One region of the Selenomonas sp. oral taxon 920 genome, then DNA from elsewhere that is predicted to be linked to it. Evidence: riboswitches for the same ligand, from Rfam matches in the RefSeq annotation. Region 1 holds a riboswitch; the other holds the start of a gene.
What was found. Region 1 has a riboswitch for cobalamin ahead of BCS37_RS12360 (TonB-dependent receptor). Riboswitches for the same ligand answer to the same signal wherever they lie in the genome.
Positions count from the first base shown of each region.

Region 2: it holds a riboswitch for cobalamin, as region 1 does, so the genes downstream of both, BCS37_RS08030 (sirohydrochlorin cobaltochelatase) here and BCS37_RS12360 (TonB-dependent receptor) in region 1, are expected to answer to the same signal.

Region 1 is NZ_CP017042.1:829,444-834,253, reverse strand. Features, by position in the region: gene BCS37_RS03875 (TonB-dependent receptor plug domain-containing protein) at 1-265, opposite strand, end outside; gene BCS37_RS03870 (radical SAM/SPASM domain-containing protein) at 385-1,410, opposite strand; gene BCS37_RS03865 (ABC transporter substrate-binding protein) at 1,422-2,387, opposite strand; gene BCS37_RS12360 (TonB-dependent receptor) at 2,377-2,838, opposite strand; cobalamin riboswitch at 3,007-3,199, opposite strand; gene msrB (peptide-methionine (R)-S-oxide reductase MsrB) at 3,291-4,421, opposite strand; gene BCS37_RS03850 (uracil-DNA glycosylase) at 4,451-4,810, opposite strand, start outside.
Region 2 is NZ_CP017042.1:1,675,197-1,680,006, reverse strand. Features, by position in the region: gene sigH (RNA polymerase sporulation sigma factor SigH) at 1-250, shown strand, start outside; gene BCS37_RS08035 (vWA domain-containing protein) at 561-1,295, shown strand; cobalamin riboswitch at 1,364-1,552, shown strand; gene BCS37_RS08030 (sirohydrochlorin cobaltochelatase) at 1,669-2,700, shown strand; gene BCS37_RS08025 (Gfo/Idh/MocA family protein) at 2,857-3,843, shown strand; gene BCS37_RS08020 (ABC transporter ATP-binding protein) at 3,849-4,736, shown strand; gene BCS37_RS08015 (ABC transporter permease) at 4,736-4,810, shown strand, end outside.

The sequences.
Region 1 (4,810 bases):
CCGGTACATCGCGCAGTGCCTGTGTGAGATCCGTATAATGACGTCGCTCGATGTCCTTGCCCGTAATCACCGTTACATTCGCGTCCGTCTTCAGTTCCTTATTGGGTGTACGCGTTGCTGTAACGACGGTTTCGTTCAGCATATGTTCACTTGTAGACGAATCCGCATCTGCGGCAAAGGTGTGCCCTCCTCCCGTAGATACAAGTCCAAAAGCAAGTGCTGCTGTCACATTCATGACAATCTTTTTTGAAATGTAGTTTGTCATTTTATTTTTCCTCCTAAAATTCGGATACAACAACATCTATTCATCAACTGCCAAGATGGGGGCATCATCCGACAGAAAAAATCCCCGTAAGCAAATGTGCTCCATTGATCGGTACTTCCTCAAACGCCTGCCGCCATCATCGCAGATCGCTTCAGTGCACATTCGGCATTGGACAGGGCAGAATGTTCCTGCCCCGCCCAACGTGCATAGCACGCGCCGCCGCATCCTGCAAAGTCCGCACACACCCTGCAAAACGCCATGGCATCCTGCATCTCATGTGCTACCTCCACCTGCCGCCGAACGTCGATCCCGTGCTCCACATCGCCGAGCAGAAAGCGCGCATCACCGACATAGGAGGAGCACGCAAAGATGCGCCCCGCAGCGTCAATGTGCACCCCTGCCCCGCTCATCGCATGACAATGTGAGAATCCGTCGCCCGTGCGCTGCGAAAGACACGTCGCCTGCTCCTCCTGCGCAATCGCGATACGATATCCGTGCAGCCGTCCAAGGTGTTCGTTTCGCGCAAAGACCTCTGCGATCGCCTGTGTCATCTCCTCCTCGCGTGCGGGGCGGACAGCAGTGCCGCTCCCCTGTCCGCGCAGGAGGTCAAAGCCCACGCGGCGCACATTGCCGAGATAGTATGCCATCTCTATGATGCCTGAGAGTTCCCCAACATTTTCCGCTGTAACAACACAGGTCAGACCGATCTCAATGCCGCGCTGTGCGAGGCACTGAATCCCGGCGACAACATCCGACGACGTTCCCCTGCCGTCAGGATAACAGCGGAGCATATCGTGAACAGTAGGTCTGCCGTCGAGGCTGACGCCAATGCCGATGTCCGCACCGTGCAGGAAATCTGCTGTCTCCTCGGTCATCAGAGTCCCGTTGGTCTGCAGATCCATGCGTACCCGTATGTGATTGGTGCGAACGTAGTCCGCGATCTGCCGCAGGAGTGGCAGGGCGAGCAGAGGCTCTCCACCCGAGAACTGAAGGATAAAGGGAGCTCCCCCCGTCGCTGCGAGATCGATCGCACGCCGCGCTGTCTCCCATGTCATCATGCTCCGGTCTTGACCGGATGCATAGCAGTAGCGGCACGCAAGATTGCAGTCTCCCGTGAGACTCAGCACCAACATCCGCAGCGGCATCACAGTCTCCTTTACTTCACATCTGCAAAGCGCTCGGGGTAGACCGCACGTGCGAGTTCATAGACGCACTCAATCGCGTTCTGCCCCGCGCTGTAACGATAGGTATCGGGCACGGTGTAGAAATGATTCTCCCGCACCGCCTTGACATGCATGAACAGAGGATCATTGCGGAGCTTTTGGCGAAAGTCCTCCGTCTTTTCCCCCTCCGCACTCCATGTCGGCAGGAGGAATACATCCGGATCGAGCGCAACAATCTGCTCCATCGAGACGGGCGTATCCGCCGTCAGTCCGACGAGCGCGGCGCCGTTGCGCAGAGACGCATGGCGGCACATATCGTCAAAGAGGCCGTCCTTCTGCCCGAATACGCCGCTGAACGCAAAAGCCACAATGATCGGCCGCTCCGCCTCAGGGATGTCCCCGACGCGGCGCTCGACATCGGCGAGACGGGCACGCTTTTCAGCAATTAGTGCAGCGGCGTTCTCCTCCTGCCCAGTCAGCCTGCCGATCTCCTCGATGCGGGTAAAAACTCCCTCGATGCGCTTCGGTGTCCGTGAAGCATAGACCGTCAGCCCGAGGTCGCGCAGACTCTCCACCTCCTCCTTTGATACGCCGTCCGTTGTGAGGACGAGGTCGGGATGCAGTGCGAGCACGCGCTCGGGGCTCTTGTCCTTGAGTTTGACCGAGACCGCCTTTGCCTCCTCGGTCATGGCGGATAGTCCGGGGTCATCCGAATACGAGGTAAGTGCAGCAATCTGCTCGGGCGGCGCAATGGCAAGAAGAATCTCATCCGTCGCAAGACCAAGCGAGACGACGCGCTGCGGCTTCTCGTGCAGGACAACCTCCATGCCCATATCATCCGTCCCTCGATAAAACACAGATTGCTCTGACGCATTCTTCCGCTCCCCCGCACAGCCGGCAATCATGCCGGCGAGAGAGAGAAGCAGAAGAAATGCACAGAGCTGCACATTAGAACGCATGCGTATAGGTCAGGCGGAAATTGCGCCCGAGGTCGAGATTGCCGTAGCGGTTGGAGTAGTTTTCACGGTTCAGCAGGTTGTAAATGCCGAGTGACACTACGTCATCTTTACCCGCCGTATAGATCACATTCATATTGAGCTGGAGCTTGTCCGGAATGTCCTGCTCCGCTTCGCCGTACGATGTACTCGTTGAGCCGATCTGCTGGTCGATTGCCTCGAATACGTTGCGATAGCCTGCCTTCTCGATTTCCTTCGCTGTGATGATCGTCGTCGTTGCAGGCGTATCGAGATCGCGCTTCTCACGTCGCTGTGCCGTTACAACGGTATCACTCAACGCGTGCGTCTCCGTTTGTTCCGTAGACGCCTGCTCCGCAGCGTACGCCGTCCCGACAAAGCTCGCTCCGGCAAATGCCGCAAGTACCGCCAGTGTCCACTTCTTCTCTTTTGTCATAATCCTGTATCACCTTTCTCTTTCGTGCTCTCCATGCACCATGTTCATATTTTGGAATACCTTAAGGCATAAGGGCAAGTAAAAAGCCCCTCCTGCTAAAGCAGAAAAGGGCTTAATTTACACACAATAGAACGGTCTGAATCTCCATCCCCATCACTCGCAGGTCAAACGGTGATTGTCGATTGGGCAGTTCTCCTGGCTCCAGTTCATCGCTCTTCTGCGTCTTCCCAGAAACATATCATCTCCAGTGACTGCTGAATGTTCAGCGTGCAGAATCACTCCCTGTTACAGTGGCGTGACCGCTCCGGCATATACCGGATTCTCTATTAAATCTTACGATACCCAATCCAATCTCTATGAATTTTTCACGTATCGTAAAGATAACATTGATTCAAAGCCATGTCAAGAAAAGAGTGAATAATTCTTTAATTATCCATTCTTTTCCTATGACACTATTTCTCCAACAGATAGAGATAGTCCCCATAGCCCTCGCGTTCCATATCCTCTTTCGGGATAAAGCGGAGGGAGGCACTGTTGATGCAGTAACGCAGTCCCCCTGCTGCAGCAGGACCATCGTTAAAGACGTGCCCAAGATGCGCGCCGCTGTTCGCCGCCGTAACCTCGGTACGCACCATGCCGTGCGAGCGATCCTCATGCTCGGCAATCAGAGCGCTGTCGATCGGGCGCGAGAACGCCGGCCAGCCGCATCCTGAATCATACTTATCTGCGGAGATGAAAAGCGGTTCACCCGTCGTGATATCACAGTAGATGCCTTCGCGGAATTCGTGATCGTACTCGTTGCGGAAGGGCGGCTCCGTCGCCTTCTCCTGCGTGACAGCGTACTGCATCCCCGTCAGGCGCGCCTTGAGTTCGGCATCCGATGGTTTTTCGTAAGTGCGTGTCACGTTTGACACCTCTGCACGTTCTGCCGCCTCGTACTTTTCACGCATTCTTGCAATGAGCGCAGGCGAGATATGGCAGTATCCATTCGGATTCTTCTCAAGGTATTTCTGATGATCCTCCTCCGCGCGATAGAAGTTCACAATCGGCCCCATCTCAACGGCGACCGTCTTGCCGATCCTCTTCTGCAGTGCATCGAGCGAGGCACGGATCACAGCCGCATCGGCACTCTCACTGCCGTCCGCATTCGGCACATAGTAGATTCCGGAGCGATACTGCCGTCCGATGTCATTGCCCTGCCGGTCCATCGCTGTCGGGTCGATAGAATCGTAAAAAGCCGTCAGTATCTCGTCGAGAGAAACAATCTGCGGATCGTAGACAATGTGCACCGTCTCTGCATGACCGCTCCCGCTGCATACCTCACGGTATGAGGGGTGCGATGTGCGGCCGTTCGCATAGCCGCTCTCTGCGGAAATAACTCCGTGGATCAGACTGACATAGAGTTCCGTCCCCCAGAAGCAGCCACCTGCAAGATAGATTTCCTTCTGTCCATGCACAGGGACATTCTGCTGTACGATTTCATGCGGCATCTCTGCCGAGGTCTCGGCAGGTGCGCCGCAGCCGCCGAGACAAGCAAGCAGTCCGAGTACACAGATATTGCGCAGTGATATCATTATTTTCATATAGTTCTCCTTAGAATGCGTTTTAAAAGCTACGCCTCAATCTCACTTGCCGGCGGCAGCTGCCACTCGATTGGTTTCTCGCCTGCCGCCGTGAGAAAATCGTTGACGCGTGAGAACGGGCGGCTGCCGAAGAAGCCGCGATGTGCCGAGAGCGGGCTCGGATGCGGCGACTCGATGATGAGATGGCGCGGATTCGTGATAAGGCTGCGCTTGCGCCGTGCGGGGCTTCCCCAAAGGATAAAGGCGAGCGGACGCTCGCGTGCGCCGAGCAGCCGAATGATATGATCTGTGAACCGCTCCCAGCCGTGTCCCTGATGAGACGCTGCCGCATGAGCACGAACGGTCAGCACTGTGTTGAGGAGCAGCACGCCCTGCTTCGCCCAAGGAAT
Region 2 (4,810 bases), 850 kb from region 1:
ACAGAAAATGGAGGAGATCCTGAGCGACCTTGAATGGCGCGTACTCATGAGCTATCTCGACGGCAAATCCTATCAGGAGATCGCCGTCGATCTGCACCGTCAGGTGAAATCCATCGACAATGCACTTCAGCGTGTGAAGCGCAAACTGGAGAAATACATGGAGTCGCGCGGCGACGATCTCGATATCGGTACCGTTTACCGCGGACTTACAACAATCAATCGTGGAACACGTACGTCGGAGGAGGAATAGGGAAATACGACGGGAGAAAATACGGCTTGGAATTTCACATCGAGGAGAATCCGTACGTCACATTCGGCGTATGGATTTTTTGTTTTCGGTGGAGAAAAGTTTAAGCGTACGATGATTTTTGCTTTGGCAGAGGACTTGCGAAAACACTAAAGAAAAAGTGGATGCTTTTGAAATAGGTGAGGTAAACAAAGACAGCAATATATCGTTTTGGCATCTAACCTTTGCCTGATTGAAATAATCTTTTGAACCTGATAAGATGTGGACAGAGAAAGTTGTTTCAATGTTCTAACTGCAAAGGAGGTCGCATACTATGTGGAAGAAAATTTATTCTGCTGTCCTTGCCTGTCTGCTGTGCATGGCATTTGCAGCAGTCGGCGCGGCGGAGACGGCAAAGGAGATGCCGCTGTCTGCCGAGAAGCCGGAGCGCATCGAGCTTGTGCTGATCCTCGATAAGAGTGGATCGATGTCGGGGCTGGAGTCCGACACGATTGGCGGCTTTAATGCCATGATCGAGAAACAGAAAGCACTCGCCGTTCCCGTGCGTGTGACGACGGTTCTCTTTAACGATGAGGTGGATATGCTCTACGAGCGCAAGGATATTCATTTCGTAAAACCACTGATGGCGAAGGAGTACGAGGTAGGCGGTACGACGGCACTGCTCGATGCCGTGGGGGCGACGATCCTGCGAATGGAGCAGAGGGGCGTCTCGGAGCGCGAGGGAACAAAGGTGATCTTCGTCATCATCACGGATGGAATGGAGAACGCGAGCACGGAGTTCACTAAGCCGAAGGTCAAACAGCTGATTTCGGACAAGCAGGAAAAGGCGGGCTGGGACTTTGTCTACCTCGGTGCGAACATCGACGCGGTGGAGGAGGCGGATGCGATCGGCGTGAAAAAGGCGAATGCCGTGACCTATCGGAACACGGAGTCCGGTGTCCGCGCGAACTATGATGCCGTTTCCGCATTTGTCGAAGAGACAGCAGAGCCCTCGACGGCAGAGAAGGGGCGTTGGCGTTCCCGTGTGGAAGAGGACACGTCAAAATAAGTCGGTGCACCGATTGACAATTTACACATAACGATGTATTCTAATAGCTGTGACATATTGTTGCATAACTGAATGAACGGGAGACAGGTGCAGTGCTGTATGGCACATGCTTAATAGAGAAGCCGGGGGAGCCGGCGCGGTCCCGCCACTGTGAGGGGAGCGAACCTGCAAGGAAGCCACTGGAAGACAGACCTTCCGGGAAGGCGCAGGGGAGTGATGAACCGAGCCAGGAGAACTGCCTGTCTGACAATCCACCGTGTGCCGTAGGCACATACCTGCGAGTGACAGGAAGGGGATTCGTGGAGATGATTTCACGAGGCTTTCTTGCTCTTGCAGGAAAGCCTTTAATTTATATTTTTTGGGAGGAATTCGGATGAAGAATTGGAAGAAAATGCTGGTCGCATCCCTTGCCTGCTCAGCTGTTCTGGGCTTTTCCTACAGCCCTGCGGAGGCCGCGTATGAGCTGAACCCCGAGGTGAAGACGGCAACACCGGCACTCATGGAGGCGTCTGAGATCGGTGTCCTGAAGTATGATAATCCGCAGATGCGGAACTACACGAACAAGGATGCCATCGTCGTGGCGAGCTTCGGCACGACGTTCAAGGAGACGCGTGAAAAGACGATTGAGGCAACCGTGCGTGACATTCAGGCGGCCCATCCGGGTGTGAAGGTTGTGACGGCATTCACCTCCCACATTATCATCGACCGTATCGAAAAGAATGAGGGAAAGAAGTATCCGACCCCCGAGGAGGCGCTGACACAACTCAAGGCAGACGGCTACTCGCGTGTGGCTCTCGTCTCGCTTGATGTCATCCCGGGCATGGAGTACTCCTATGTCAAGGCCGTGTTCAATGAGTATAAAGAACAGTTCAAGACGATGACCTGCGGGACATCGCTTATGTACTGGCAGGGGCAGGAAGAGCAGTCGGATGACGTTGCGGAGTTCATCAAGGCCGTCTCCAGCCAGTTCCCGAAGCTTGGCAAGGATGAGGCTCTCCTCCTCATGGCACACGGCACACCGCACGTTTCCAATGCTTACTATTCCGTGATTCAGGCGAAGCTCGATGCGCTCGGATATAAGAATGTCTACGTCTACACGGTTGAGGGGTGGCCGAGTCTCGAGGATGTCGTTCCGAAGCTCAACAATGCGAATGTCAAGACAGTAACGCTCATGCCGATTATGATGGTTGCGGGCGATCATGCACACAACGATATGGCGGGCAAAGATTCGGATTCGCACAAGAGTATTCTTGAGAGCAAGGGCTTTAAGGTGAATACCTATCTGCACGGTCTCGGCGAGAACAAGAATATTCGGGCTGCATTTGTAGAGCGCGCGAATGATGCGTGGGATGCTCTGCAGGGGAACAAGGATGCAGACGCAGATCATCTCAAAATCATGAAGTAAGATCGGCGTTTTACGCAGACTGCGGTGAAGGGGTTGCTGCGGAAGTGTTTCACTTCCGCAGCAGCCCCTTTTCTTTGTATGCGTACCCTGTTATAATAGAGTACGATGTTTGCCGTGTGGAGACAGCGGATTCCGCATAACAAGGAGAACTGATCGATGAAGATAGCGATTGTCGGTACGGGAATGATTGCGCGGGAGGCACTCATTGCCCTGCGTCAGGTGGGAAATGTCGAGGTGAAAACAATCTGTGCGCGCCCGCACAGTCGGGAGAAAGCGGAGGCATTGGCGCGTGAGTTCGGTGTCCCGCAGACGGTGACGGACTACGAGGCAATGCTTGCGGCACATGAGGCGGACGTTGTCTACCTCGGCATTGTGAACAGCGCGCATTTCTCGTATGCACGTGCGGCGATTGAGGCGGGCTGGCACGTCATCGTGGAAAAACCCTTTACCTCGACGCTCGCAGAGGCGGAGGAGCTGATCGCGCGTGCGCGTGCAGCAGGGTGCTATCTGTTCGAGGCAGTGACACCGCTCTTCCTGCCAAACTATCTCGGGATCTTGTCCGCGCTCCCGCAGCTCGGACTCATTCGCCTCGTGCAGGCAAATTTCTCGCAGTACTCGAGCCGCTACGAGCGCTATCTCGCGCGCGACGTGGCGCCGGCGTTTGATCCTGTGCTTTCGGGCGGGGCACTTTATGACCTGAATGTCTACAACCTTGCGCTCATCGTCGCGCTCTTCGGGCGTCCGCAGTCCGCCTCCTACACCGCGAATATCGGCTTCAACGGGATTGATACCTCGGGAGTGCTGACGCTGCGCTATGATGGCTTTGTTGCAACGGCGGCGGCGGCAAAGGACAGTTCGAGCCCGTCCTTCTTCCTGATTCAGGGGGAGTCGGGGTGGATTCGTGCGGACGGTACACCGAACGAACTCACATCCTTTACAGTCGGACTGCGCGGCAAGGAGCCGAAGACGTATGCGCTGAACAAGTATGAACATCGTATGGTGCACGAGTTCGAGGCAATACGGGAGATCTTTGAACGCAAGGACTATCTGCGTGTGGAGGAGGGGCTCCGAACCTCGCGGACGGTGATGGCGGTGATGGAGAAGGCGCGTTTGGTGGCGGGCATCCAGTTTCGGGCGGATTGAGATTGATGGAACCGATGATGATTGAGATGGAGGATCTCGTCAAGAAATTTCCGCATACGAATGCGGCAAAGGAAAAGACGTGGAAAACGGCAGTTGCAGGGATCTCCCTCTCCGTCCGTCACGGTGAGGTGTTTGGACTGCTCGGTCCGAACGGTGCAGGGAAGACGACGATCATCCGTATGCTCACGATGCAGACGCAGCCGACGAGCGGCGTGATCCGTATCGGCGGTGCGGACATCCGCCGTGATCCGCGTGTTGTCAAGGAGCGGATCGGTGTGGTGCCGCAGCATGTGAATTTCGATCAGGAGCTCACCTGTTGGGAGAATATGGAGCTGCACGCGCGTCTGCATCACATGGGACACGCGGAGCGCACGGCGCGGATAGAGGAACTGCTTGCAGAGATGGAGCTGACCGAGGTGCGCAACGACAATGTGCGCCGCCTCTCCGGCGGGATGAAGCGTCGGCTGCTCATCGCACGCGCACTGATCCACCGTCCGCAGGTGCTCTTTTTGGATGAGCCGACGGTGGCGCTTGACCCTCAGATTCGCCGTCATATCTGGGATCTCGTGCGCGAGATCGCTAGGGGCGGTGTGACCGTGCTTCTGACGACGCACTACATCGAGGAGGCAGAGGCACTCTGTGACCGCGTGTCCATCATCAATAAGGGTGTGCTTGTCGATGTGCAGACACCGCGTGCGTTCTGTGAGAATTTGGGGTCATATGCTGTGGAGTGGGATGAGGAGGGCGGCCGCGCCTATCAGTTTTTCCACACACGTGAGGAAGCGCGTGTTCATGCGCGTATGCTTGAGGAGCAGATGCAGCGCGTTCTCCTGCGCCCGACGAATCTCGAGGATGTATTCATCGAGCTGACGGGACGAAAGGAGGGACTTTGATGCTGCGGGATATCTGGACGGTGTTCTGGCGTGATTGGATCGTTCTGCGCCGCCGTCTGACGAAATACATTCTG